One region of the Cupriavidus taiwanensis LMG 19424 genome, then DNA from elsewhere that is predicted to be linked to it. Evidence: predicted binding sites of a transcription regulator. Region 1 holds the regulator's gene; each other region holds the start of a gene.
What was found. The regulator sigma-54, encoded in region 1, starts transcription at its own class of promoters, with help from an activator protein. The targets are predictions, from matches to a motif close to TGGCANGNAANCTGCTTT.
Positions count from the first base shown of each region.

Region 2: urtA (urea ABC transporter substrate-binding protein) is a predicted target of sigma-54. The motif match lies at 2,240-2,257, and genes of this name have one in related genera.
Region 3: RALTA_RS21115 (ammonium transporter) is a predicted target of sigma-54. The motif match lies at 1,290-1,307, and genes of this name have one in related genera.

Region 1 covers NC_010528.1:328,422-338,055, reverse strand. Annotated here, with positions in the region: gene RALTA_RS01645 (ribbon-helix-helix domain-containing protein) at 1-107, shown strand, start outside; gene RALTA_RS01640 (cation:proton antiporter domain-containing protein) at 155-2,134, opposite strand; gene RALTA_RS30600 (hypothetical protein) at 2,134-2,391, opposite strand; gene RALTA_RS01635 (KpsF/GutQ family sugar-phosphate isomerase) at 2,278-3,261, shown strand; gene lptC (LPS export ABC transporter periplasmic protein LptC) at 3,326-3,955, shown strand; gene lptA (lipopolysaccharide transport periplasmic protein LptA) at 4,075-4,719, shown strand; gene lptB (LPS export ABC transporter ATP-binding protein) at 4,728-5,528, shown strand; gene RALTA_RS01615 (RNA polymerase factor sigma-54) at 5,654-7,132, shown strand; gene hpf (ribosome hibernation-promoting factor, HPF/YfiA family) at 7,181-7,531, shown strand; gene ptsN (PTS IIA-like nitrogen regulatory protein PtsN) at 7,883-8,338, shown strand; gene hprK (HPr(Ser) kinase/phosphatase) at 8,420-9,391, shown strand; gene RALTA_RS01595 (PsiF family protein) at 9,563-9,634, shown strand, end outside.
Region 2 covers NC_010528.1:1,082,704-1,092,337, forward strand. Annotated here, with positions in the region: gene RALTA_RS05040 (gamma-glutamyltransferase family protein) at 1-1,864, opposite strand, end outside; gene urtA (urea ABC transporter substrate-binding protein) at 2,312-3,568, shown strand; gene urtB (urea ABC transporter permease subunit UrtB) at 3,666-5,309, shown strand; gene urtC (urea ABC transporter permease subunit UrtC) at 5,309-6,517, shown strand; gene urtD (urea ABC transporter ATP-binding protein UrtD) at 6,514-7,362, shown strand; gene urtE (urea ABC transporter ATP-binding subunit UrtE) at 7,365-8,057, shown strand; gene RALTA_RS05070 (urease accessory protein UreD) at 8,168-9,037, shown strand; gene RALTA_RS05075 (urease subunit gamma) at 9,077-9,379, shown strand; gene RALTA_RS05080 (HupE/UreJ family protein) at 9,435-9,634, shown strand, end outside.
Region 3 covers NC_010530.1:1,196,188-1,205,821, forward strand. Annotated here, with positions in the region: gene RALTA_RS21115 (ammonium transporter) at 56-1,258, opposite strand; gene RALTA_RS21120 (HU family DNA-binding protein) at 1,756-2,037, shown strand; gene RALTA_RS21125 (acyl-CoA thioesterase) at 2,214-2,699, shown strand; gene RALTA_RS21130 (CreA family protein) at 2,721-3,203, shown strand; gene RALTA_RS21135 (acid phosphatase) at 3,229-4,071, opposite strand; gene RALTA_RS21140 (class I adenylate-forming enzyme family protein) at 4,121-5,869, opposite strand; gene RALTA_RS21145 (SDR family oxidoreductase) at 5,967-6,731, opposite strand; gene RALTA_RS21150 (arylamine N-acetyltransferase family protein) at 6,969-7,835, opposite strand; gene RALTA_RS21155 (Crp/Fnr family transcriptional regulator) at 7,863-8,552, opposite strand; gene RALTA_RS21160 (Mpo1 family 2-hydroxy fatty acid dioxygenase) at 8,765-9,262, shown strand; gene RALTA_RS21165 (sensor histidine kinase) at 9,263-9,634, opposite strand, start outside.

The DNA of each region.
Region 1 (9,634 bases):
GCGAGGGCCGCATCCCTGCCGATCGCGACGTGCCAATCCGCTCGCTGGATGCGCGCGCGGTGCTCGACAACCTGCCGGAATCCTGGGTCGAGCCGCGGCCGCACTGAACGCCGTGCCCCCCGGGGCGGCGGCGCGCCCCCTCGCGTTTGAGTGCTCAGCCGTTCAGGATGCGCGTCTCCGCGGCCTCCAGCGCCTCGGGCGGGCCGCGCAGCACGACGATATCGCCGGGCTCCAGCACGGTCTCGGGCTGCGGGTCGAAGGCGCGGATGCCGCGCCGGCGCACCGCGGTCACCTCGACCCCGATGCGCTCCAGCCCCAGCACGCCCAGGCGCCTGCCCACCGCGGTGGATTGCGGCCCGAGCGACACCGAGTGCAGCCGCACCGAGTCGCGCTCGACCATGTCCTCTTCGTCGTCGCGCCCGTGGAAATAGCCGCGCAGCAGGCTGTAGCGCGCGTCGCGCGCCTGCTGCACGCCGCGCACCACGCGCCGCATCGGCACCCCCAGCAGCACCAGCGCGTGCGAGGCCAGCATCAGGCTGCCCTCGATGATCTCCGGCACCACCTCGGTGGCGCCGGCCTTCTGCAGCGTGTCCAGTTCGGAATCGTCGACCGTGCGCACGATCACCGGCAGCGCCGGCGCCAGCTCCTGCACATGGTGCAGCACCTTCAGCGCCGACGGGGTGTTGGCATAGGTAACGATCAGGGCGGCGGCGCGGTGGATGCCGGCGGCGATCAGCGCCTCGCGCCGGCCGGCGTCGCCATAGACCACGGTGTCGCCGGCCGCGGCGGCCTCGCGCACGCGGTCCGGGTCCAGGTCCAGCGCCACGTAGTTGATGCCCTCGCGCTCCAGCATGTGCGCCAGGTTCTGCCCGCTGCGGCCGAAGCCGCAGATGATGGCGTGCTTCTCGGTCTGCAGGCTTTGCGCGGCGATGCGGGTCATGTTCAGCGACTGCATCAGCCATTCGTTGGCGGCGAAGCGCAGCACGATGGCGTCGCTGTACTGGATCAGGAATGGCGCCGCCAGCATCGACAGCAGCATCGACGCCAGGATCACCTGGATCAGCACCGGGTCGACCAGGTTCAGCCCGTCGATCTGGTTGAGCAGCACGAAGCCGAACTCGCCCGCCTGCGCCAGCCCCAGCCCGGTGCGGATGGCCACGCCCTGGCGCGAGCCGAACACGCGCGCCAGCGCCGCGATCAGCACCAGCTTGAACAGCACCGGCACCACCAGCAGCGCCAGCACCAGCCAGAGATGGTCCAGCACCACGCGGATATTGAGCAGCATGCCGATGGTGACAAAGAACAGCCCCAGCAGCACGTCGCGGAACGGCTTGATGTCTTCTTCCACCTGGTGGCGGTAGGGCGTCTCCGAGATCAGCATGCCCGCCATGAAGGCGCCCAGCGCCATCGACAGGCCCAGCCGCTCGGTCAGCGCCGCCATGCCCAGCGTGACCAGCAGCAGGTTCAGCATGAACAGTTCCTGCGAGCGGCGCGCCGCCACCACATGGAACCAGCGGCTCATCAGGCGCTGGCCCAGGAAGAAGATGACACCCAGCGCTACCACGATCTTGAGCGTGGCCAGGCCGAGCGCCATCATCAGGTCACCCGGATCGCGCGACAGCGCCGGGATCACGATCAGCAGCGGCACCACCGCCAGGTCCTGGAACAGCAGGATGCTGATGATGTTGCGCCCGTGCTCGCTTTCCAGCTCCATGCGCTCCGACAGCATCTTGGACACAATGGCGGTGGAGGACATCGCCAGGGCCCCGCCCAGCGCCACCGAGGCCTGCCACGACAACGGGAACAGCCAGTTAAAGGCCCAGCTGGCCGGCACTACCGCCAGCATCGACAGCACCACCTGCGAGCCGCCCAGGCCGAACACCAGCCGCTTCATCGCGCGCAGCTTGGCCAGGCTGAATTCCAGCCCGATCGAGAACATCAGGAAGACCACGCCGAATTCGGCCAGGTACTTGGTCTGCGCGGTGTCGCTGGCCAGCCCGAGCGCATGCGGCCCGATCAGGATGCCGACGGCCAGGTAGCCCAGCATCGGCGGCAGCTGCAGCATGCGGAACCCGACCACGCCGAACACGGCGGCGGCCAGCAGCACCAGGGTCAGTTCCAGCGGAGAATGCATCAGGCGGTCAGGGTGACCGGCGAGGCGCGCGGCCGACCCGGCACGGGCACCCTGCCGGCGCAAATACGGCGAGCACGGGCGAGCACGACGCGCGTCATGGGCCGGCCCAGGTGCGGTCGCATTCGTTGGTATACTTCGTCGCCATGATAGCTAATTTCGATGCGGATCGAGCACTCCGGCTCGCCCGCGACACGCTCCAGACCGAAGCCGATGCGGTTTCCGCACTTTCCGGCCGCCTGAACGGCGACTTTGCCCATGCCGTGCAGCTGATCCTGCAATGCACCGGGCGCGTGGTCGTTTCGGGCATCGGCAAGTCCGGCCATATCGGGCGCAAGGTCGCGGCCACGCTGGCCTCGACCGGCACCCCCGCGTTCTTCGTGCACCCCGCCGAAGCCAGCCATGGCGACCTCGGCATGGTCACGCGCGACGACGTGCTGATCGCCTTCTCCAATTCCGGCGAGACCGGCGAGCTGCTGTCGATCATCCCGATCGTCAAGCGCATCGGCGCGCGCCTGATCTCGGTCACCGGCAATCCGGACTCCAACCTCGCCAAGCTGGCCGACGTCCACCTGGACGCGGCGGTCGAGAAAGAAGCCTGCCCGCTGAACCTTGCGCCGACGGCCAGCACCACCGCCGCGCTGGCGCTGGGCGACGCGCTGGCGGTGGCGGTGCTCGATGCGCGCGGCTTCGGCGAGGAAGACTTCGCCCGCTCGCACCCCGGCGGCGCGCTCGGGCGCAAGCTGCTGACCCATGTGCGCGACGTGATGCGCACCGGCAACGCCGTGCCCGAGGTTCGCGAAAGCACGCCGCTGGCCCAGGCGCTGATGGAAATCACCCGCAAGGGCATGGCCATGACCGCGGTGGTGGATCCCGACGGACGCGCCATCGGCGTGTTCACCGACGGCGACCTGCGCCGCCTGCTGGAAACCCCGCGCGACTGGAAGACCGTGCCGATCGGCGAGGTCATGCACCGCAACCCCCACGTGGTCAACCAGGACCAGCTGGCAGTGGAAGCCGTGCAGGTGATGGAAGCCAACCGCATCAACCAGCTGCTGGTGGTGGACGACGACGGGCGCCTGGCCGGCGCGCTGCATATCCACGACCTGACCCGCGCCAAGGTCATCTGAGCGGGCGCGCCACCGACGTCGCCATCGGCACGAAACCCACACCGGGCACAACGCCAAGGACAACATGCAGGCACTCCTCGCCTCCCTCAGCGGCATCGTCATGCGGCTGCTGCCGCTGCTGCTGATGGCCATCGTGGCGGGCAGCACGTTCTGGCTGGTCCAGATCAACTCCCCCAGGGAAGACCAGGCCGCGCAGACCGCCAAGAAGCACGAGCCCGATTACTTCATGGACCGCTTCTCGGCCACCGAGCTGGCGCCCGACGGCAGCACCAAGATCCGCTTCACCGGCGAGCGCATGATCCATTTCGAGGACGACCAGACCTACGAGGTCACGCGCCCCGCCATGCGCGCCTATGAACCGGACCGCCCGCCGGTGACCGCGCGTGCCGACATCGGCCGCATGAACGCCGAAGGCACGGTGATCGACCTGTACGGCAATGGCTACGTGCTGCGACAGCAGGGCGCGGATCCGTCCAAGGATCCGCAGCTGACCGCGGCGTCGAGCTATTTCCAGCTGCTGGTCAATGACGACATCGTCAAGACCGACAAGCCGGTCAAGCTGACACGCGGCCCGTCGGTCATGACCGCCAACGGCCTGATCTTCAACAACGTCACCCGCGAAGTACAATTGCTCGGCAATGTACGCGGCACCATCATTACCGGGCCGTCCCCCGGCCGCGCGCCGGGGTCCTGAACCCGGTCCGGCGCAGCCCGCGCACGCGGCGCCCGCCCGCGCGGCCCGCAGCGCGCGCGCCGGTGTCCGCGCCAACCGCACCATCACGCATCCCGACGCCCTCAAGCAACCCTGCCAACATGACCGCTTCCCTGACGACTTCGTCCCGTCGACGCACCGCCCCGGCCCTGCTCGCGCTGGCCATGGCCTTCGGCCTGCTGGGCCAGCCTGCCCTTGCCGAGCGGGCGGACCGCGACAAGCCGATGGTGCTCGAGGCGGACAACGCCAGCTATGACGACGTCAAGCAGATCTATACGCTGACCGGCAACGTCGTGCTGACCAAGGGCACCATGATCCTGAAGTCCGACGCCGCCGAGCTGCGCACCGACCCGGAGGGCTACCAGTTCGCCGTGGCCACCTCGAAGCCGGGCCGGCAGGCCTATATCCGCCAGAAGCGCGAAGGCGTCGACGAATATATCGACGGCTGGGGCGACCGCATCGAATACGACGGCAAGCAGGAGTTCTCCAAGCTGATCGGCAATGCCCGCATGGCGCGGCTGCAAGGCGCCAAGCTGCTCGACGAGATCCGCGGCGCGGTGCTGACCTACGACAGCCGCAAGGAACTCTACACCGCTGCCGGCGGCGGCAGCGGCGATGCCGCGGCGGCCAACCCGTCCGGCCGGGTGCGCGCGGTGCTGTCGCCGCGCCAGGACCAGAAGTCCGGCACCGCGGGCGGCTCGCCGCTGGACCTGAAGCCCGCGCCCGCGCCCGCCAACAAACCCTGACCGTACCCATGACCGATACCGCCACCATTGCCGACAAGCCTGTCGTCGAAGCCAACGCCGTCCTGCCCGGCGGCAGCACGCTGGTCGTGCGCCACCTGAAGAAGCGCTATGGCTCGCGCACGGTGGTCAAGGACGTCTCGCTCGACGTGAAGAGCGGCGAGGTGGTCGGGCTGCTCGGGCCGAACGGCGCGGGCAAGACCACGTCGTTCTACATGATCGTCGGCCTGGTGGCGCTGGACGAGGGCGACATCGTGCTCGACGGCGACCACATCAGCGGCCTGCCGATCCACGAGCGCGCGCGCATGGGGCTGTCGTACCTGCCGCAGGAAGCCTCGGTGTTCCGCAAGCTCAACGTCGAGGAAAACATCCGCGCGGTGCTGGAACTGCAGCTGGACAAGGGCAAGCCGCTGGCCAGGGCCGAGATCGAGCGCCGCCTGGACGCCCTGCTCGACGACCTGCAGATCGCGCACCTGCGCAACAACCCGGCGCTGTCGCTGTCAGGCGGCGAGCGTCGCCGCGTGGAAATCGCACGCGCGCTGGCGTCATCGCCGCGCTTTATCCTGCTGGACGAACCGTTCGCCGGCGTCGACCCCATCGCCGTGGGCGAGATCCAGCGTATCGTCAGCTTCCTCAAGGCGCGCAATATCGGCGTGCTGATCACCGACCACAACGTGCGCGAGACGCTGGGCATCTGCGACCACGCCTACATCATCAGCGAAGGCACGGTGCTGGCCGCGGGGCAGCCCGAAGACATCATTGCCAACGACGCCGTGCGGCGGGTCTATCTGGGCGAGAATTTCCGCATGTAACAAGGCGGGCGCCATGCGCGGGCGGCCCATGGCTGCATGGCGGTGAAGAGCCAGCGGCGATCAGAGCGCTTCAGCGATAGCAATTTCCGTTCCAACATCGGAAAGATGCGCATAAAATAGGTCGCATGAAACCGTCGCTACAGCTCCGCCTCTCCCAGCACCTGGCACTGACCCCCCAGCTGCAACAGTCGATCCGGCTGCTGCAGCTTTCCACGCTGGAACTGCAGCAGGAAGTCGAACAGGCGCTGACGGAAAACCCGCTGCTCGAGCGGGAAAACGACTGGATCGAAAGCCCGCTGCGGGTGGCGGCTGACGGCTCGGTCAACGTCCAGAGCGCTCCCGCGCCCGCGCCCGCCGAGCCCCAGGGCAACGGCGATGCGCACGCCGACGGCGCCGCGGAAGACAGCTACGGCGACAACAGCAGCGGCGACGACTACAGCAACGGCGATTGGAGCCTTGACGACTTTGCCCGCCGCCCGCAAGGCGACGAAGACGAAAAGACGCCGATGCAGCTGCGCGATGCCGAGCCCACGCTGCGCGAATACCTGATGGAGCAGCTCACGCCGCTGAAGATCTCGGCGCGGGACAAGGGTCTCGCCATCTTCCTGATCGAGTCCCTCGATGACGACGGCTACCTGAGCGCCTCGCTGGAAGAGATCTGCGCGGAACTGCCGGAAGAGCTCGAATTCGACCCCGACGAAGTCCACGCCATCCTGACGCTGCTGCAGAGCTTCGACCCGCCCGGCGTCGGTGCGCGCAATGCGGCCGAATGCCTGGCCCTGCAATTGCGCCGCCTGACGCACCCGCAGCGCGAGCTGGCGCTGACCATCGTCACCCATCACCTCGAACTGCTTGCGGTACGCGACTACACGCGGCTGAAAAAGGCCTTGCAGGTCGATGAGGTCGCGCTGAAGGCCGCCCATGACCTGATCCGCTCGCTGGCCCCCTACCCGGGCCACGCGTACAGCCGGCCCGAAGCCGATTTCGTCGTGCCGGACGTATTCGTGCGCAAGAGCGGCGGCGGCTGGATCGCGCAGCTCAATCCGGATGTGATGCCAAGGCTGCGCATTAACGACATGTATGCGCAGATTTTGCGCGGCGCCAAGGGCGAGACCGGCACCGCCGGGCTGCAGCAGAAGCTGCAGGAGGCGCGCTGGCTGATCAAGAACATCCAGCAAAGGTTCGACACGATCCTGCGTGTCTCGCAAGCCATTGTCGAGCGTCAAAAGAACTTTTTCACCCACGGTGAAATCGCCATGCGCCCCTTGGTTTTGCGGGAGATTGCCGATACACTGGGTTTACACGAGTCAACCATCTCCCGGGTGACGACCAATAAATACATGGCCACGCCGATGGGTACTTTCGAACTGAAGTACTTCTTCGGCAGCCACGTGTCCACCGAAACCGGTGGCGCGGCTTCATCAACGGCCATCCGCGCCTTGATCAAGCAACTGATAGGAGCCGAAGACCCGAGGAATCCCCTTTCCGACAGTCGCATCGCCGAACTGCTGGGTGAGCAAGGCTTCGTTGTCGCACGCCGCACCGTTGCCAAATATCGCGAAGCCCTGAAGATCCCCGCAGTGAATCTCCGCAAGTCTTTGTAGCCGAGCCCACCGCCTGCCTGGTGAGGCTCTTTCAGAAGGAGAAGCGCTATGAACTTCAAGATCAGTGGACACCACCTGGACATCACGCCCCCTCTGCGTGAGTACGTGGAAACGAAGCTGGAGCGAATCGTCAGGCATTTCGATCAAGTCATTGGCGTTAGCGTGCTGCTCTCTGTCGACAATCACAAGGAAAAGGACCGGCGCCAGTACGCGGAAATCAATCTACATCTCAAGGGCAAGGACATCTTTGTCGAGGCGCATCACGAAGACCTGTATGCGGCGATCGACGCACTCGTCGACAAGCTGGACCGTCAGGTGATTCGCTACAAGGATCGCGTGCAAGGCCACGACCGTGAAGCGGTCAAGTACCAGATGGCCGCAGCGCAGATGCAGCAATAAACCTATGCCCGGCGGCCTCGCAGAAGGCTGCTGAACCAGATTCCACAGGCAAGCCGCGCCGTGAAGCGCGGCTTTTTTGCGCCCTGGCGCCGGCTCGGGCTGTGGCAGCCGAGCCAACGCTGTACACGTGGGGCGGCCCGAAGTGTTCGCAAGCGCAGCGCCAAGGTGTATGCTGCGCCATACAAAGAGAGAGAAATCGTGGCCGCGCCTGCCCGCGCTGCACCGCACAAGGCTCGGGTAGCCGCTGCTCTATAATGGGCCGGGCGTCTCCCCCGCGCCCGCAGTGGTCAGGGAACCAGCCGCTGCCCGGCGGATCGATCCGCCCGCTAACTGAAATCCTGCGCATCGCCCATGAATCGTTTGGCCAAATTGCTGCCACCCGGCAACATCACCCTCGACGTCAGCGTCACCAGCAAGAAGCGTGTGTTCGAGCAGGCCGGGCTCCTCTTCGAGAACAACCATGGCGTGGCGCGCGCCATCGTGACCGACAACCTGTTCGCGCGCGAGTCGCTGGGCTCGACCGGGCTGGGTGCCGGCGTGGCGATCCCGCACGGGCGCATCAAGGGCCTCAAGCAACCCCTGGCTGCCTTCATGCGCCTGGCCGAGCCGATTCCGTTCGAATCGCCGGATGGCAAGCCGGTGTCGCTGCTGATCTTCCTGCTGGTGCCGGAACAGGCCACCCAGCAGCACCTGGAGATCCTGTCCGAGATCGCGCAACTGCTGTCGGATCGCGACATGCGCGAGGGCCTGGCGACCTTGCCCACGCCCGATGCCGTGCATCAATTGCTGATCGCATGGCATCCCTGATCCCCTGATTCCCCAGAGCGGTCCGGCACCAGACCGGGCAGGCGCCACGCGCTTGGCAAACCGCCTTACCAGTCAACCCGCATGGAACTCACCGGCGTCACCTCCCAGTCAATCTTCGACGACAACGCAGCCGACCTGAAACTCTCGTGGGTCGCCGGCCTGGAGGGCGCCGATCGCGCCTTTGACGTCGAATTCGCCCGCGAAGCGACCTCCGCCGCAGACCTGGTGGGCCACCTCAACCTGATCCACCCCAACCGGATCCAGGTACTCGGCAAGCCCGAGATCACGTACTACCAGCGCCTGGACGACGAGACCCGCAAGCGCCAGATGGGCGAGCTGATCCTGCTGGAGCCGCCGTTCCTGGTAATCGCCGACGGCATGGAGCCGCCGCCGGACCTCGAACTGCGCTGCACGCGCTCGTCGACGCCGCTGTTCACCACGCCGGTGTCGTCCGCCGCGGTGATCGACCACCTGCGCCTGTACCTGTCGCGCATCTCGGCGCCGCGCGTCACCATGCACGGCGTGTTTCTCGACATCCTGGGCATGGGCGTGCTGATCATGGGCGAATCGGGCCTGGGCAAGAGCGAACTTGGCCTGGAGCTGATCTCGCGCGGCCACGGACTGGTGGCCGACGACGCCGTCGATTTCGTCCGGCTGGGCCCGGATTTCATCGAAGGACGCTGCCCGCCGCTGCTGCAGAACCTGCTGGAAGTGCGCGGCCTGGGGCTGCTCGATATCAAGACCATCTTCGGCGAGACCGCGGTGCGGCGGAAGATGAAGATCAAGCTGGTGGTGCAGCTGGTGCGGCGCAACGACGGCGAGTTCGAGCGCCTGCCGCTGGACTCGCAGTATCTGGACGTGCTGGGGCTGCCGATCCACATGGTCAAGATCCAGGTGGCGGCCGGCCGCAACCTTGCGGTGCTGGTCGAGGCGGCCGTGCGCAACACCATCCTGCGCCTGCGCGGCATCGACACCCTGCGCGACTTCATGGACCGCCAGCGCGCCGCGATGCAGGCCGACGCCGTCTCGCGCGGTCAGGGGCGGCTGCTGTAGCCGGTCCTGCGCCGCGGCTTTCAATTGCTTACAACGGCGTAGCGAGCTCCCGTCAACGTTTCTCGGGCATGCTTCGTTTTGTGCTGTAATGGGCATCACGTCCGTTACGGCAGCCGCAACGCCGACCCAGGCGCGCGGCGACAAGGTTTTCCACCCCCGAGGAGAGCAAGCATGAAGAGCCTGATTGCAGTGTGCGCGCTGGTTACCCCGTTGTTCGCCGCCAGCGCCTTTGCGCAGACCGCC
Region 2 (9,634 bases), 750 kb from region 1:
CGCCGGCCGGGGTGCTGGTGTCGACGTTGGGATGCTCGCCGCCGACCACCATGGGCGAGCCCGCGCTCGCGTTATTGCCGCCGAAGTCGATCATCGAGACCGCCTGCTGCGCATCCAGGCCCCAGTCCAGCGAAGCCACCAGGGTCTTGGCGACGAACTGGATGATGGTGGCGCCGCCCGGCGAGCCGGTGGTCATGTAGAAGTCGCCGCGCGAGCCGTCGCTGTTGCGCCGGAACACCAGGGTCGGCGCCATCGAGCTGCGCGGGCGCTTGCCCGGTTGCAGCCGGTTGGCCACCTTCACGCCGCCCGGCGCGGGATCGGCATTGAAGTCGGTCAGCTCGTTGTTGAGCAGGAAGCCGTTGGTCATGTGGAACGAGCCCAGGCCGGCCTCGATGGTGGTGGTCATCGCCACCACGTTGCCGTACTTGTCATGCAGCGACAGGTGCGTGGTGCCGCGCTCCTCCACCATCGACGGCGCCAGCGGCACGTCGCCGAGGTTGCCCGCCGCCACCGGCGTGACCATCGAGCCGGTGGTGCTGATCAGGCTGGCGCGCTGGCTCAGGTAGGCCTTGTTCAGCATGGTGTCCGGGCTGCCGCCGGGCAACGGAATGAAGTCGGTGTCGGCCACGTACTTGTTGCGGTCGGCATAGGCCAGGTGGCCGGCCTCGCCCATCAGGTGGGCGCCCAGCACGCTGGGCCGGCCGCCGTTCTGGTCGACCAGCGTGGGCTTGTGCGCCGCCATGTCGAAGTTCTCGACGATGCCCAGGATCTGCGCCACCGCGATCCCGCCCGAGGACGGCGGCGGCATGCCGCACACCTCGTACTGCCGGTAGGTGGTGCACACCGGCGTGCGCTTCTTGGCCTGGTAGTTGGCCAGGTCGTCCAGCGTGGTCACGCCCGGCGTGGTGTTGCCGTCGTAGGTGGTCTGGATCTTGGCGACGATGGCCTGCGCGATCGGGCCGTTCTTGTAGAAGGCGTCGGCGCCGTCCGCGGCGACGGCGCTGAAGACCGCTGCCAGCGCGGGGTTGCGCAGCACGGTGTTGACCGCGCGCGGGGTGCCGTCGGGATTGAGGAAGTAGGCGGCCATTTCCGGATCGCGCTTGATATTGGCCACGGTGGCGCTGTCCGAGATCGCGGCGGCCATGCGAGGCGGGATCGCAAAGCCGTCGGTGGCCAGCTTGATCGCCGGCGCGAACAGTTCCTTCCACGCGGTCTTGCCGTAGTCGCGGTGGGCCAGCTCGAGCACGCGCAGCGTGCCGGGGGTGCCGATGGAGCGGCCGCTACGCTGGGCATTGGGCAGGGGCGTGGTCGGGTCGGCCGCGGACTTCCAGCGCAGGTAGTTCTCGTCGGCGGCGGCCGGGGCGGTCTCGCGGCCGTCGTAGGCGGTGAGCTGCCGCGTCGCCGCGTCGAAATGCAGGATGAAGGCGCCGCCGCCGATGCCGGACGATTGCGGCTCGACCAGGTTCAGCACCATCTGCGCCGCCACCGCGGCGTCGATCGCCGTGCCGCCGGCCTTCAGCACGTCGCATGCCGCCTTGGTCGAGACCGGGTTGTTGGTCACCGCCATATAGGTCTTGCTGTAGACCGTGACCTTGGGCGCATAGCCGGTTGCCTGCTCCGGCGCGTTGGGGTCGCCCGGCAGCACCACGGCCTGGCCGCCGGTGCTGCCGTCCAGCTCGCAGCCGGCGGTGGGCGTGACCGCCGGTGGCGGAGGCGGGGGCGGGGAGTCGTCGCCGCCGCCGCAGGCGCCAAGTGTCAGCGCCAGTGCCGCCAGCGCCAGCTTGCCGCGGCGCGGGCGCCGGTACGGGTTGGCGTGCGATTGCGGCTCGGCGGTGGATGCGTTGGGGTCGGCAGCGTACGGCATGGTTTCTCCTTCCTTTTATGGGGGTCCGGGAAATGCGCCACGGCCGGGTCGCAAGGCGCGACCACGGCCAGCTTTCACCGTAGTGCCGCGGAGCGCCGGCCTTAATCATTGAATGTACGGATTTACATGCATTCGAATCCGGGTTTAAGCGTTCGCTTAAACCGTGCGCGCCGCCGTGCCGGCACGGCAGCGGGCGCCACGCTGGCGCAAGCTGCGAGCGCGATGCAAGCGCCATGCACCGACATCGCCCGCGTCGGCCGATACGCACTGACTCAGTGCGAGCCAGTGTGGCACGGCGATGGTGCGCACGCGCGCGGCAGGCTAGCTTCCGCCGTACGCGCCGCCTGTGGCCGCGCCGCGGGCGCCATATCGCCGTGGCACGCTAGTTGCAGATGCATCACCCCGGGGAGCGTAGTCCCTGACCAACACCATAAACGGGAGCTGCAAATGCAACGACGTGACATGCTGAAGCTGTCGGCGATAGCCGCCGCGGCGATGATCGGTACCAGCCCGCTGGCGCTGGCGCAGTCCAAGGAGCCGATCAAGGTCGGCATCCTGCATTCGCTGTCCGGCACCATGGCGATCTCCGAGACGTCGCTGAAGGACGTGGCGCTGATGACCATCGACGAGATCAACAAGAGCGGCGGCGTGCTCGGGCGCAAGCTGGAGCCGGTGGTGGTGGACCCGGCGTCGAACTGGCCGCTGTTCGCCGAGAAGGCGCGCCAGCTGGTGAGCAAGGACAAGGTCGCGGTGACCTTCGGCTGCTGGACCTCGGTATCGCGCAAGTCGGTGCTGCCGGTCTACGAAGAGCTCAACTCGCTGCTGTTCTACCCGGTGCAGTATGAAGGCGAGGAAATGTCGAAGAACGTCTTCTACACCGGCGCGGCCCCCAACCAGCAGGCCATCCCCGCGGTCGAGTACCTGATGAGCAAGGAAGGCGGCGGCGCCAAGCGCTTCTTCCTGCTCGGCACCGACTACGTCTACCCGCGCACCACCAACAAGATCCTGCGCGCCTTCCTGAAGAGCAAGGGCGTGGCCGACAAGGATATCGAAGAGGTCTACACCCCGTTCGGCCACAGCGACTACCAGACCATCGTCGCCAATATCAAGAAGTTCTCGCAGGGCGGGAAGACCGCGGTGATCTCCACCATCAACGGCGATTCCAACGTGCCGTTCTACAAGGAACTGGGCAACGCCGGGCTCAAGGCCAAGGACGTGCCGGTGGTGGCGTTCTCGGTCGGCGAAGAAGAGCTGCGCGGCATCGACACCAAGCCGCTGGTGGGTCACCTGGCCGCGTGGAACTACTTCATGTCGGTCAAGAACCCCGAGAACGATGCGTTCCGCAAGCAGTGGGCGGCGTGGGTCAAGGCCAACACCCTGCCCGGCGGCGACAAGCGCGTGACCAACGACCCGATGGAAGCCACCTACGTGGGCATCCACATGTGGGCACAAGCGGTGAAGAAAGCCGGCAGCACCGACACCGCCAAGGTGCGCGCGGCCATGTATGGCCAGACCTTCAAGGCGCCGGACGGCTTCACCCTGACCATGGGCGAGAACCACCACCTGTACAAGCCGGTGATGATCGGCGAGGTCAAGGGCGACGGTCAGTTCGCGGTGGTGTGGAAGACGCCGAAGCCGGTGCGCGCGCAGCCGTGGAGCCCGTTTATCGCGGGCAATGAAGGGAAGCCGGACAAGGTGATGTAAGCCTCGTTTGCTTGCCACCATCCGGCGCCCCTCTCCCGCTTGCGGGAGAGGGGCGCAAACAAACAGCGCGCTTCATTCCTGACAATCGCAAGCTCCTATGCGCAATCCCTTATCCGTTCGAGTCGTGCCCTGGCTGCGCGCCCTGCTGGCAGCGTTGCTGCTGGCCTCAGCGCCATGGGCCGCCGCGCTGACGCAGGCCGACCTCAAGCCGCTGGCCGGGGACGACTTCGACGCCAAGACCGCCGCGCTGTCGGCCCTGGCCAAGGCCGCTCCCGCCGCAGCCGGCCCGATCCTGAAAGCGCTGCAGGACGACGCCCTGCAATACGCCCCGTCGGCCGGCATGGTGCGCCAGGATGGCGACAAGATTGTCGATGCGATCACCGGCCAGCCAGTCACGGTCAAGGCCGACGAACTCGAGTCGCTGACGCTGAACAACAGCCTGCGCGCGCTGGTCGACAGCGCCGCCAGCAGCCTGCTGCTGCAGTCGCCAGACATCGCCGTGCGCGCGCAGGCGGTGGCCACGCTGCGCGACCAGCCGGAAAGCGCGTCGCTGCCCGCGGTCGAAGCCGCGCGCAAGACCGAGGCCGATGCCGGCCTGCGCGCCAGCCTGGACGTGATCTGGGCCAACCTGGTGCTGGCCGGCACGCCCGAGCCCGCCGCGCGCGAAGCGCGCCTCGAAGCCATCGGCATCCTGGGCCGCGACAGCAACCCGCAAAACCGCCAGAAGCTGGCGCCGCTGGTGGAGCGCGACAGCGCCGGCCGCTACCGCGAGCCCGATAGCAGCGTGCGCCTGGCGGCGCAGCAGGCGCTGGACACGCTGCAGGGCGGCCAGCGCCGCGCCGAAGTGATCGGCAACCTGTTCGCCGGCCTCAGCCTGGGCAGCGTGCTGCTGCTGGCCGCGCTCGGCCTGGCCATCACCTACGGGCTGATCGGCGTCATCAACATGGCCCACGGCGAATTCCTGATGATCGGCGCCTATGCCACCTACGTGGTGCAGTCGCTGTTCCGTGCGCATGCGCCGGGCGCATTCGACTGGTACCTGCCCGCGGCGCTGCCGGCTTCGTTCCTGGCGGCCGCCCTGGTGGGCTTCGTGCTGGAACGGCTGGTGCTGCGCCACCTGTACGGCCGCCCGCTGGAAACGCTGCTGGCCACCTTCGGCATCAGCCTGCTGCTGATGCAGGCGGTGCGCACGCTGTTCGGCGCGCAGAACGTGGAAGTGGCCAATCCCGCATGGATGAGCGGCGGCTTCGAATGGATGCCGGGCCTGGTGATCCCCTACAACCGCGTGGTCATCATCCTGTTCGCGCTGGCGGTGGTGGCGGTGGCGTGGGCGGTGCTCAACCGCACGCGGCTGGGGCTGTTCGTGCGCGCGACGACGCAGAACCGGACCATGGCGGCGTGCGTCGGCGTGCGTACGTGGCAGGTCGACAGCTACGCCTTTGCCTTCGGTGCCGGCATCGCCGGGCTCGGCGGCTGCGCGCTGTCGCAGATCGGCAATGTCGGCCCCGACCTGGGCCAGGCCTACATCATCGATTCGTTCATGGTGGTGGTGCTGGGCGGGGTGGGGCAACTGGCCGGCACCATCGTCGGCGCGTTCGGGCTGGGCATCCTCAACAAGTTCATCGAACCTTTCTATGGCGCGGTGCTGGCCAAGATCCTGGTCCTGGTGCTGATCGTGCTGTTTATCCAGAAGCGGCCGCAGGGACTGTTCGCGCTCAAGGGGCGCAGTGCGGAGGCATGATGCAGCGATTCCAATCCAACTCTTCCGCCACGCCGTTCCGGCTTGCCGTACCCGAGCGCCAGTCGCTGTTTTCTCCGCGAGGCTGGCTCGTGCTGCTGGCGCTGACGGCGATTGTCGGCATCGGCGTGCCGGTCTGCGCGCTGCTGGTGCCGGAAGGCCATCCGCTGCACCTGTCGGCGTATGCGCTGACGCTGGTCGGCAAGATCATGTGCTTTGCGCTGGCGGCGATCGCGCTCGACCTGGTGTGGGGCTACTGCGGTATCCTCAGCCTCGGCCACGGCCTGTTCTTCGCGCTGGGCGGCTATGCCATGGGCATGTACCTGATGCGTTCGATCGGGCGCGAAGGCGTGTACAAGAGCGACCTGCCGGACTTCATGGTGTTCCTCGACTGGAAAGAGCTGCCGTGGTTCTGGCACGGCACCGACCATCTCGGCTATGCGCTGCTGCTGGTGGTGCTGGTGCCCGGCGTGCTGGCGTGGCTGTTCGGCTTCTTTGCCTTCCGCTCGCGCATCAAGGGCGTGTACCTGTCGATCATCACGCAGGCGATGACGTACGCGGCCATGCTGCTGTTCTTCCGCAACGAGACCGGCTTCGGCGGCAACAACGGCTTTACCGACTTCAAGCGCATCGCCGGCTTTGCCATCGCCGCGCCGCAGACGCGCGCGGCGCTGTTCGTGCTGACCTTCCTCGCACTGCTGGGCGGCTTCGTTGCCTGCCGCTACATCGTGACGTCCAAGCTGGGCCGCGTGGTGACCGCGGTGCGCGATGCCGAGATGCGCGTCATGTTCTCCGGCTACAGCCCGCTCGGCTACAAGCTGTTCGTGTGGACCTTCTCGGCCGTGCTGTGCGGCATCGCCGGCGCGCTCTACGTGCCGCAGGTCGGCATCATCAACCCGGGCGAGATGTCGCCCGGCAACTCGATCGAAATGGCGGTGTGGGTGGCCGTTGGCGGGCGCGGCACGCTGATCGGACCGGTCATCGGCGCGTTCCTGGTCAATGGCGCCAAGACGCTCTTCACCGCGCACTTTGCCGAATACTGGCTGTTCCTGCTGGGCGCGATGTTCGTGCTGGTGACGCTGTACCTGCCCGATGGCGTGACCGGCCTGTGGCAGCGCTGGCGCGAGCGCCGCGCGCACGCCGCCACACCCGTGCCAACCGAAGCGGCCGCCACGCCGGCGGTCGCGGGCCGCACCGGAGGTGAAGCATGAACGCCGCACTCGAACACGGCCAGGCCGAAAGCGGCGATGCCACCGGGCTGGGCCGCGTGCTGGAGCCGGACACCATCGACGTGTCGCACGGCCCGATCCTGTACCTGGAAGACCTCACCGTCCAGTTCGACGGCTTCCGCGCGCTCAACAAGCTGAACCTGTCGATCGACCATGGCGAGCTGCGCTGCGTGATCGGCCCCAACGGCGCGGGCAAGACCACGATGATGGATGTCATCACCGGCAAGACCGGGCCGCGCAATGCCAATGTCAGCGGGCGCGTGTTCCTCGGGCAGACCATCGACCTGATGCGGATGACCGAGCCGCGCATCGCGCAGGTCGGCATCGGGCGCAAGTTCCAGAAGCCGACCGTGTTCGAGCAGCACGCGGTGTGGGAGAACCTGGAGCTGGCGATGAAGGCCGACAAGCGCTGGTGGTCGTCGCTGCGCGCGCGGCTCACCGGCGACGGCCATCGCCGCATCGAGGAGACGCTGGCGCTGACCGGCCTGGAGGACGAGGCGTACCGGCCCGCCGGCCTGCTGTCGCACGGGCAGAAGCAGCGGCTGGAGATCGGCATGTTGCTGATGCAGCAGCCGCAACTGTTGCTGCTCGATGAACCCGTGGCAGGCATGACCGATGAAGAGACCATGCAGCTGGCCAGCCTGCTCAACGGCCTGCGCGGCAGCTGCTCGATGATGGTGGTGGAGCACGACATGGAATTCGTCGCCGCGCTGGCCGGCGCTGGCGGCAAGGTCACCGTGCTGGCCGAAGGCAGCGTGCTGGCCGAAGGCACGCTCGACAGCGTCAAGCGCGACGAACGCGTGATCGAATCCTACCTGGGGAGATAGGCATGCTGCAGGTCAATGCACTGAACCAGTTCTACGGCGGCAGCCATATCCTGCGCAACGTTTCCTTCGACGTGCCGGCGGGCAAGCTTACCACGCTGCTCGGCCGCAACGGCGTCGGCAAGAGCACGCTGCTGAAATGCCTGATGGGCGTGGTGCCGACGCGCAGCGGCAGCATCCACTGGGACGGCAAGCCGCTGGAGAAGAAGGCGCCATACGATCGCGTCTCCGCCGGGCTGGCCTATGTGCCGCAAGGCCGCGAGATCTTTCCGCGTCTGACGGTCGAAGAGAACCTGCTGATCGGCGCCGCCAGCCGCGCGCGGCCCTCGGGCGTGCCGGATCGTATCTATCAGCTGTTCCCGGTGCTGCGCACCATGCGCCAGCGCCGCGGCGGCGACCTGTCCGGCGGACAGCAGCAGCAACTGGCGATCGGCCGGGCGCTGATGAGCGAACCGCAACTGCTGATCCTCGACGAGCCGACCGAGGGTATCCAGCCATCGATCATCCAGGACATCGGCCGCGCGCTGCGGCTGCTGGTGGACGAGTTCGGCATGACGGTGCTGCTGGTCGAGCAGTATTACGAGTTCGCGCGCCATATCGCCGACCACTATGTGGTAATGAGCCGGGGCGAGGTGGTCGCGCGCGGTGCCGGGGCCAGCATGGAGCAGGACGGCGTACGGGAGCTGATTGCCGTGTAAGGGTGGAACGGGGATTGCGCACCGCACATCGCTTTTCGCCCAGGCGGGCGACGCGTTATGATTGCCTGCAACCCCCGCCATCGCGCGCCCGCCGCCGGCATTGCCACGCCATGCGTCATCCCGATTTTCCTTCGTCACTCGCCGTGACTGCCGCATGGCAGGCCAGCCTGCGGCTGCGCTTTGCGCAACGCGGCGACCGCACCGCGCTGGTCGAGCGCCGCCACCAGGGGCCGCTGCTGGTGCAGAAGCCGCTGTACCCGGAAGGCCCCATCTGCCATGCCGTGATCCTGCATCCGCCCGCTGGCGTGGCGGGTGGCGACAGCCTGGATATCGAAGTGACGGTCGAGGCCGGCGCCCACGCGGTGCTGGCCACGCCGGGCGCTACCAAGTGGTACAAGTCGCTCGGCCGCGACGCGGCGCAGCAGGTGCGGCTGACGGTCGGGGCCGGCGCGCGGCTGGACTGGCTGCCGCAGGAGAACATCGTCTTTGACGATGCGCGCGCGCGGATTTCGACCGTGCTCGACGTGGCGCCGGGCGGCAGTGCGATCGGCTGGGATGCCGTGGTGCTGGGCCGGCAGGCATCGGGCGAGCAGTGGGCACGCGGCGCGCTGTGGCTCGATACACGCGTCGGCGCCGGCGAGCGCGCGTTGTGGATCGAACAGTCGCATCTCGATGCGCAATCGCCGCTGCGCACGGCGGTGGCGGGACTGGACGGGCTCAATGTGCTGGGCACGCTATGGGCGGTGGGCGAGGGCGCCACGCAGCAACTGGCGGAAGCGCTGGCGGAGCAGTTGCCCTATGGGCCGGAACTGCGCGCGGGCGTGACCTGCCTGGCAGCCCATGGCCGCTCGATGCTGCTGGTGCGCGTGCTCGGCCGGCAGATGGAGGCCGTGCGCCATGTGATGGTCGACAGCTGGAGCGCGCTGCGCGAGCCGATGCACGGCGTGGCGGCGCGGCCGCTGCGGCTGTGGGCAACTTAGGCCACGACCGGACAACAAGACAGACAGGGAACGAGAGAGATGGAACTGACGCCGAGAGAGAAGGACAAGCTGCTGATCTTTACCGCCGCGCTGCTGGCCGAACGGCGCAAGGCGCGCGGGCTCAAGCTCAACTATCCGGAAGCGGTGGCGCTGATCACCGCCGCCATCATGGAGGGCGCGCGCGACGGTCGCACCGTGGCCGAGCTGATGCACGAAGGCACCACCGTGCTGACGCGAGAAGACGTGATGGACGGCATCGCCGAGATGATCCCCGAGATCCAGGTGGAAGCGACGTTCCCCGACGGCACCAAGCTGGTGACCGTGCACCACCCCATTGTCTGAGTATGCATTGATCACCGAAGCCGATAACACTTCCAATTCCAATCCGATGACCGCGATGACCCGTACCGCTTGCCTGCGCCTTGCCCTGGGCGCTTCCCTGACCGTTGCCGCCGGCGCCGCGCTGGCGCATCCCGGCCACGACGCCGCCACCGTCGGCGCCAGCCTGTGGGCGGGCCTGGCGCACCCGTTCACCGGCGCCGACCACCTGCTGGCGATGGCCGCGGTGGGCGTATGGAGCGCACTGGTGGCGCGCTC
Region 3 (9,634 bases), on a different contig from region 1:
AGACAAGCCGCCTTGCACGGCTTGTCTGTTTATATCGCAAATGCGCTGGCGCGGATTACCAGTTGGTTTCGCGCTCGGGTGTCGCGGAAATCCGGTGCACGGTCAGGTCCGCGCCATTGAACTCGCCTTCGGGGTCGAGGCGGATGCCAACCAGCCGCTTCAGCGTGCCATAGACCAGCGTGCCACCGGCCAGCGCCACCACGATGCCAAGCAGGGTGCCGAGCAGTTGCGCGCCGAGCGAGACCCCGCCGAGGCCCCCCAGCGCCTTCACGCCGAAGATGCCCGCGGCGATGCCGCCCCAGGCACCGCACAGCCCGTGCAGCGGCCAGACGCCGAGCACATCGTCGATATGCCACCTGTTTTGCGCCAGGGTGAACATATAGACGAACAGCGCGCCCGCCACGGCACCCGTGACCAGCGCGCCAAGCGGATGCATCAGGTCCGAACCAGCGCATACCGCCACCAGGCCGGCCAGCGGCCCGTTGTAGACGAAGCCCGGATCGTTGCGTCCGGCCAGCCAGGCGGCCAGCGTGCCGCCAGTCATCGCCATCAGCGAATTGATCGCCACCAGGCCGCTGATCTTGTCGACGGTCTGCGCGCTCATCACGTTGAAGCCGAACCAGCCCACCGCAAGAATCCAGGCGCCCAGCGCCAGGAACGGGATGTTGGACGGCGGATGCGCGCTGATGCGGCCGTCCTTCTGATAGCGGCCGCGGCGCGCGCCCAGCAGCAGCACCGCAGGCAGCGCAATCCAGCCGCCCAGGGCATGCACCACCACCGAGCCGGCAAAATCGTGGAAGGGCGCGCCGGCGATGCGCGTCAGCCAGTCCTGGACGCCGTAGCGCTGGTTCCACACCATGCCTTCGAAAAACGGATAGACAAAACCCACCAGCACGAACGTGGCAACCAGTTGCGGATTGAAACGCGAGCGTTCGGCAATACCGCCGGAGATAATCGCCGGAATGGCGGCGGCAAAGGTTGCCAGGAAAAAGAACTTGACCAGTTCGTAACCGTTTTTCTGGGCCAGCGTTTCGGCGCCGGAAAAGAACTGCACGCCATAGGCGATGGTGTAGCCAATAAAGAAATAGGCGATGGTGGACACCGCGAAATCCACCAGGATCTTTACCAGCGCGTTGACCTGGTTTTTCTTGCGCACCGTGCCCAGTTCCAGGAAGGCAAAGCCGGCGTGCATGGCCAGCACCATGATGGCGCCAAGCAGGATAAACAGCGCGTCGGTGCCGGTCTTCCAGTTGTCCATAGTGACCTCATGCTCAAAATGGGCGCATCCGTATGCAAAAAGCATTCCAGAGTCGGCCGCATCCTGGTGCCGGCTGCACCGTAGCGGGTAAAGATCCGCACCGGCATGCCGCGGGCGGTCCATCCCTTGGCGCATGGTGGCATCGGCCAGCTGCCAGCGGCCGGACCGCGTGCGCCAAAATGGCGCGAACAAGGGGGCTTTGCGCGACCTGTTGTGGTGCGTCGCCCTATTTGGGGGAATCTGTCCTATGCTGAGTAGTTTTGGGGGCGCGATTTCAGGCCAACCGCCCCGGCCCGGCAAAATGGGGCGCCTGGCAAGTGCGAACAGCAGGGGAAATTGCCCGCTAACCGGCCTCAAGCAAGGATTTGCGGGTTTTTTTGTCGCATTGGTGCCACTGGGGATTGCTCAACGCGCGACGGGCAGATTAGACTGCGCCGATCGATGGCCGGCCGCGAGGCCGGCACATCGGTGACGACGACCAACAAGGGAAATCAGCCATGAATAAAGGTGAACTGGTATCGGCCATCGCCGCGGAAGCAGAATTGAGCAATGCCGCCGCCGAGCGTGCGCTCAACGCAGCGCTGGACAGTATCAAGAAGGCAGTGGCAAAGGGTGATTCTGTAACGCTGGTGGGTTTCGGCAGCTTCGCCGCCGGCAAGCGCGCTGCCCGTACCGGCCGCAATCCGCGCACCGGCGAAACCATCAAGATTCCGGCCGCCAAGACGGTCAAGTTCTCGGCAGGCCAGGGTTTCAAGGACGCCGTGAACAAGAAAAAGTAAGCAGTTTGCGTCCAAAGCGAAAGAAGCGGCCTGGCAGGCCGCTTTTTTTATGTGCCGGTCCCTGCGCCAGCGGGGGCGACGCGGCGCCATGACGCCGCAACGGCGCGGCGATCCGGGTTAAACTGCCGGCGCCCGCAGCCGGCAATCCCGCCCCCGCAATCTTCGTTTCCCGCATCATGAATGACCTGTCCCACCAGCTTTCCATGACCGTGCTGATGACGCCGGACATGGCCAATTTCTCTGGCAACGTCCACGGCGGCACCATCCTCAAGTACCTGGACATGGTGGCGTATGCGTGCGCCAGCCGCTATGCCGGCCGCTACGTGGTCACGCTGTCGGTAGACCAGGTCGTGTTCCGCCAGCCCATCCACGTGGGCGAGCTGGTGACCTTCCTGGCATCGGTCAACTACACCGGCCGCAGCTCGATGGAGATCGGCATCAAGGTGGTGACCGAAAACATCCGCAGCAAGCTGGTGCGCCACACCAACAGTTGCTATTTCACCATGGTGGCGGTGGACGACAACGGCACCCCCGCCGAGGTGCCGCCGCTGGAGCCGCGCGACGAGGTCGAGCGCCAGCGCTTTGCCGCCGCGCAGCAGCGCCGCGCGCTGCGCCAGGAAATGGAAAAGCGCCACGGCGACATCAAGTCGTCGGTGAACTGAGTATCGATGCGTGATACAGCCATGAAGTCCCCACACCCACTCGTTCGACTCCTGTTCGCCGCCGCTTGCGCCAGCGCCGCCGCGGTTGCCGGTGCCGAGGAGATCGGCAGCGTCAGCACCAATTTCCGCATGACCGGATCCGACAAGGTCGTGATCGAAGCCTATGACGACCCGCAGGTGGACGGCATTACCTGCTACGTGTCGCGCGCCCGCACCGGCGGCATCAAGGGCCAGCTCGGCATGGCGGAAGATCCGCCCGAGGCCTCGATCGCTTGCCGGCAGGTGGGGCCGATCGGCTTCAAGGGGCCGATCAAGCAGCAGGACAATGTCTTCTCCGAGCGCATGTCGATCCTGTTCAAGGCGCTGCACGTGGTGCGCGCGGTCGACCGCAAGCGCAATACACTGGTCTACCTGACGTATTCGGACCGCATTGTCAGCGGCAGCCCGCAGAACAGCGTGACCGCGGTGCCGGTGCCGGCGGGCACGGTGATTCCGGTGAAATAAGCGCAGCGGCCGGGGCGGCCCGTCATCAGCGGGCCAGCGCCGCGGTCTCCGCCTGGCAATCGCGCGATGGCCGCGCACCGGCAGCGCGCGCGGCAGCCACTTCACTGCGTGCCCGTTCCAGGTCTGCGCGGAAGGTGGGATCGGCATGCAGCCGTGCCACGGTGGCCGCCGCCATGGTGCGGCCCGCGTTGACATCGCTCTGCCAGTGCACGTTGCACACCACGCGGCTTTGCCCGAAGGCCTGGCCGCGCGCCAGCAGTTCATTGGCGCGCGCGGGCTCGATCTCGGTCAGGATCAGCGCCCAGGCCCAGCCGATGGCGCTGTGGCCGGACGGGTAGGAACCATCCTTCTCCAGCTTGGCGGCCTCGGCCTGCGTGCACATCGGGGTCTTGTTGGCCACGAACGGGCGGGTGCGCTTGTAATGGTCCTTGGCCTTGTACGTGGACAGGCCGGCATCGACCAGGCTGCGGCGCAGCAGCATGTTCAGGTAAGGCGTGTCTTTTTCGCTGACCGGCACGCCCAGCGCGCAGGAGAAGGTGCTGGCGGCCTGCGGGAACGTCAGCTCGGCATCGTCGGACGCCAGCTGCCAGCGTGGCGAACCGCGCAGCGGACCGGCCTGGCGCGCGGCGTCCTCATCCAGCGCCAGCGCGGCCGATCCAGATGCCGGCGGCGCGGGCAGCAGCTGCAGGCTGTCGGGACGCGCATCGGCGGCGAGGTAGCCGGCCGGCACCCCGGGACGCAGCTCCGGCACCGCGGCCAGGTTGGTGCCACCGGCGGCGCAGCCGCCCAGCAGCGCGGCGAGCGCTGCCGCGCCAAGCATCCGCATGGGTTGGGAGAGGGAGGAATCCGGCTTGGCTTGGTCCGTCAATTTGTTTTCCTGGTAAGGGATCGGATCGATGCAGTCCCGCCGCCCCGGCTTACGCGGCGGCGTCGAACAGCTTGCGCAGGTTCGATTTCATGATCTTGCCATTGGCATTGCGCGGCAGCATGTCGTGGTAAATCAGGATACGCACCGGCACCTTGAAGGCTGCCAGCCGCGCGCGCACGAAATCCTGCAGCTCGGCTTCGCTCGCCTGCATGCCCGGTTTCAGGCTCACCACGGCGGCCGGCTCCTCGCCCAGCGTCCGATGCGCCAGGCCGACCACCGAGGCGTCCATGACCGCCGGATGCTCGTACAGCGCGCTTTCGACTTCGATGCAGTAGATGTTCTCGCCGCCGCGGATCAGCATGTCCTTCATCCGGTCGACGATATAGACGTAGCCTTCGTCATCCAGCCGGGCAATGTCGCCGGTGCGCAGCCAGCCATCGACGAAGGTCTGGGCGGTGGCCTCGGGCTTGTTCCAGTAGCCGCGCACGACATTGGCGCCGCGCACCATCAGTTCGCCGGTTTCGCCGGGCGGCAGCGCCTGGCCGCGGCCGTCCACCACCTTCATCTCGCCGATAGGCAGCGCCGGGCCGCTGCTGTCCGGGCGCATCACGTATTCTTCGGCGCTGTGGCTGGTAAAGGTTGACGAGGTTTCGGTCATGCCCCAGCCGATCCCCGGCGCGGCGTGCGGGAATACTTCGCGGATGCGCCGGACCAGCTCGGGCGAGGCGGGCGCGCCGCCGTAGTTGATGTTCTCCAGCGACGACAGGTCGAAGCGGCCGCGCTCGGGATGCTCCAGGATCTGCCAGGCGATGGTCGGCACGCCGCCGGCCGCGGTGCAGCGCTCGCGTTCGATCAGTTCCATGCCGCGCAGCGCGTCCCAGCGGTGCAGCAGTACGATCTTGCCGCCGGTGGCGATGGCGCCGTTGAGCACCGCCATGCAGCCGGTGACGTGGAAGAAGGGCACAGCCAGCAGCATCGATTTCTGCGGCGCGGCCGGATCCGGCGCAGGGATCGGCTCGCCGCGGCGCAGCAGGTTGCGCAGCGGACTGAAGCCGCCGGCCACGGCTACCGAGGTGGAATTGCGGTGCGTGCCGAGCGCACCCTTCGGCTTGCCGGTGGTGCCGGAGGTGTAGAAGATGGTGGCGTCGTCGTCGGGGTCGATGTCGACCGCGGGCGGCGCCTGCTCCGGCAGTGCCGCCCAGCTCGACGAAGGGCCGATCACGCTTTCCAGCGCCATCACGCGCGGCTCGGCCGGCGCGGCGCCCGCGCGCGAGACGTAGATGCGTTCCAGCGCCGGGCAGCCGGGCAGGTGTTCGAGGATGCGGTCGAGCCGCTCGGCATCGACGATGGCGATGCGGCTGCCGGAATCGGCCAGCCCATATTCCAGCTCCTGGCCGGTCCACCAGGCATTGAGCGGGGTCACGATGGCGCCGGCCAGCAGTGCGCCGTAGAACGCCACCGGCCACTCGGGCAGGTTGCGCATGGCCAGCGCCACGCGGTCGCCCTTGCGCACGCCGTCGCGCACCAGCGCCTGGGCCATGGCGATGGCGGCGCGCAGAAACGCATCGTAGGAGACCCGCTCGTCCTCGTACACCACGAAGGTGCGATCGGCAAACGCGCGCGTGGCCAGCAGCAGCTCACGCAGCGTGGGCGGTGCGTTTTTCCAGACGGTGGTGGGAACGCCGCGGATCACGCGCGTTTCCGTTTCGAACGGCGCGCCCGGCGCGGTCAGGCGGGCGTGGGCGTCGGCCAGCGACATGACTGGCCAGTTGCCGGCCAACTGCGGATTGCTCGACATGGACTGCCTCCCGGAACTGCACTGCAGATTGAGGGAAATGCAGGAAAGCGGCCGGCGCAGTCAGCGCCGGCCGCCTTGCAACGCTTGCGTCAACGCCTCAGATGGTCACGCCGCCGTCCACCACCATGGCCTGGCCGGTCATGAAGGTGCTGGCCGCGGAGGCCAGGAACACGGCCGCGCCGGCGATCTCGACGGGCTCGCCGATGCGGCGCAGCGGGGCGCCCTGGGTGGACTGCTTGTAGCGCTCGGGATCTTCCCACAGCGCGCGCGCGAAGTCGGTCTTGATCAGCCCCGGGGCGATGCAGTTCACGCGCACATTGTGCGGCCCGAACTCGACCGCAAGGTTGCGCGCCAGCTGGAAGTCGGCAGCCTTGGAAATGTTGTAGACGCCGATGGTGGGCGAGCCGCGCAGGCCGCCGATCGACGACACGATGATGATCGAGCCGTCCTTGCGGTCGATCATCTGCGGCGCCACCATCTGGATCAGCCAGTGGTTGGAGATGACGTTGTTGTCCAGTACCTTGCGGAACTGGTCGTCCGAGACGCCGCTCATCGGCCCGTAGTACGGATTGGAGGCGGCATTGCAGACCAGCACGTCGATCTTGCCGAAGGCGCGGTTGGTCTCGTCGACCAGGCGCTGCAGGTCGTCCTTCGAAGAGATATTGGCCGGGACCGCAATCGCGGTGCCGGCGCCGTGGTGGGCGTTGATGGCATCCACCACTTCCTGGCAGGCCTCGGCCTTGCGCGAGGAAATCACCACCCTGGCGCCCTGTACCGCCATCTGCTCGGCAATGGCGCGGCCGATGCCGCGCGATGAGCCCGTGACGATGGCAACCTTGCCCGTCAGATCGAACAATGACATGGAGTCTCCTGTATGGCTGTGCCGGTCTCAGCGATGCTGGCCGGCTTGTGCTGGCGGCGGCGTGCCGCGCTGTTGTCCTGCGGACGCGCCCGCGGGGCGGCATCGCCGGGACATTATGTGGCGCTGCCATGGCCGCGTCCACAGCGCGGAGTGCCGCGTAACGGCCTTATCAGCATTCTTTCTGCGGGCAATGCGCGCCGTGCATGGCGCGGATGCTGCATCGCGCAACCGCGCGCTTCAGCTGCCCGCGGATGCCTCTTCGGGTGCCAGCAAGGCGGGAAGCGCCGCCATCAGCCCGTCCTGCAGCTCCTGGTCCAGCAGGAGGCCAAAGCGGTCCGACAGGACCTGCACCACCGCGTCGGCATGCCGGAGGTGCGTACGGCGCACGCTGCCGTCCGGTGCCCGTTCGGCCAGTTCGCCGTTGGCCAGTGTTACCCGCGTGCCGCCGTCGGTGCGTGCGGCCATCAGGCGCTGCAGGAAGACGCTGGCGGGGTGCGTCGAGACATACCAGTTGCGCGCCACGAAATCGATCGGCAGCTGCGGCGTCAGGTCGAAGCGGTAGATCGGAATCCAGCCCGCCTCGCCGCGCGCCTGCAGATCACAGGTGTGGAAGGCGCTGGCGCCAGCCTGTGCCGGGGCGGGCGCCAGCCGGTAGGGAAAGCCATCGTCGGCCGGCTCCGACAGCGCCATGGCGCGAAACGGCGTGGGGCCGCCGAAGCCGACATCGGCCAGATAGCTGCGGTGCGCCACTTCCACGCGCAGCAGCATGTGCGAGGTCATGGTCGGCACGTCGTCCGGCACGCCCCAGCGCACGCGCGCGGCCAGCGGCGTTACCTCGAAGCCGAGCGCGCCGAGCCCGGCGGCGAGCAAGGTATTGAGTTCGAAGCAGTAGCCGCCGCGCCGGCGCGTGACCAGCTTGTCGAATACGGCATCCAGCTCGATGCGCACCGGGCGGCGCAGCAGTGGATCGACGTTCTCGAACGGAATGCCGGCGAGGTGCGCGGCCAGCACCGCATCCAGCGCTTGCAGCGTGGGCGAGGGCGGCGCGGCAATGCCCAGGCGCGCCAGCCAGGCGTCCAGTTGGGCGGCGTCGAGGGTAGTCATGGTATGCGGGACTCCGGTAGGGTGCGGTCAGTTGAGCGTTTCGAGCGCCGGCAGATCGAGCAGTTCGATGCCGCCATATTGCAGACGCAGCAGGCCCTGCGCTTCGAGCTCGCGCAGTGCGTGGTTCACGGTCTGGCGCGACAGGCCCAGCATCTGCGCCAGCTGCTCTTGCGCAATGCGCACACGGCGTACGGCGCTGGCGTGTGGCAGGTTGCCGTAGCCATGCGCCATCGCGGCCAGCCGCCGCGCGACACGGGCCGCCGGCGGCAACAACTGCGCTTCCTCGACGTAGTGGAAGGCCTCGCGGGTCTTGGCGGCCAGCAGTTGGCCGAACGCCTGCCACCATGCCGGCTGCTGCGCGAGGCGCTGCGCCAGGGCGGCGCGCGGCACATGCCACAGCGTGGCGGCGGTGGCCGCGCGCGCGTCATGCGTGCGCGGCAATCCGTCGAACAGGCAGATCTCGCCGAACCAGGTGCCCGGCTCCAGCAGCCCCATCACCGCGGCCTTGCCCGATTCGCCGCTGGTGTGGATCTGCATGGTGCCGCTGGCGACACAATACAGGCCATCGAAGCGATCGCCGCGCGCAAACAGGGTTTCGCCCGCGACCAGCCGGCGCAGGCTGCCGTCGTCCAGCAGGGCCTGCCGCAGCGCTGGCGGCAACTGGCTGAACCACGCGCCGGCGCGCACCGCGGCAAGTGGGTCGCTGCATGGCACCATGGGGTTCGACATCGTATTCGCGGCTGCGCCTGAGCGGGGTGTGGGGCGAGGAGATCAGGGTGTGGCGGGCGCGTCAGTCCCATGCCGGTCTCCATGTCCTGGCGCCGGCCGGAATGTCAAAAACCTGACAGACCGGCCAGTGCTCGACCACTACTATAAATCCACCTCGCGCCGCCGCGCGCGCACCATAGCGCAGTCCAGGAGACGCCCCCGTGAAAACCCTGATCGAACATCTCGCCAACTACGCCGCCTATCATCGCGACCCGCGCAACATCTTCACCCATTTCCTGGGCATCCCGCTGATCGTGCTGGCGGTGACCACGCTGCTGGCGCGGCCGGCCCTGGCGCTGGGCGATGGCAATACCTACCTGACGCCCGCCATGCTGCTGTACATCCTGTCGTGCCTGTTCTACCTGCGCCTGTCGCTGGGCTTCGGGGTGGCGATGGCGTTGATCCTGGCGGTGTTCCTCTATGCGGGCGCGCATATCGCGGCGATGCCGACGGACTGGTGGCTCGCGATCGGCATCGGGCTGTTCGTAGTGGGATGGGTGATCCAGTTCATCGGCCACTATTACGAGGGGCGCAAGCCCGCGTTCGTCGACGACCTGGTCGGCCTGCTGATCGGCCCCTTGTTCCTGGTTGCAGAAACCGCCTTTGCATTGGGCCTGGCGCGTGATACGCGCGATGCCATGGCGGCGCGCGCGCACTGATCAGGGCTGCCCGGCGGGCAGCCGCAGACGGGCGGCCAGACCGCCCAGCGGGCTCGCTGCCAGCACCAGGCCGCCGTCATACAGCGCGGCGATTTCCGTGACGATGGCGAGCCCCAGGCCGCTGCCGGCGGCGGCCTCGTCCAGCCGGCCAAAGCGCGCGGTTGCCAGCGCCTGTGCCTCGGGCGGCATGCCCGCGCCGTCGTCCTCGACCAGAATCTCCAGCACGCCTGAGTCCTCGCGCAGCGTGACGCGCACGCGCGTGCGCGCCCACTGGCAGGCGTTGTCGAGCAGGTTGCCCAGCATCTCGACCAGGTCCTGGCGGTCGCCGGCGAAATGCCCGCCACCGTCGACCGTCAGCGCCAGCGCCCGCTC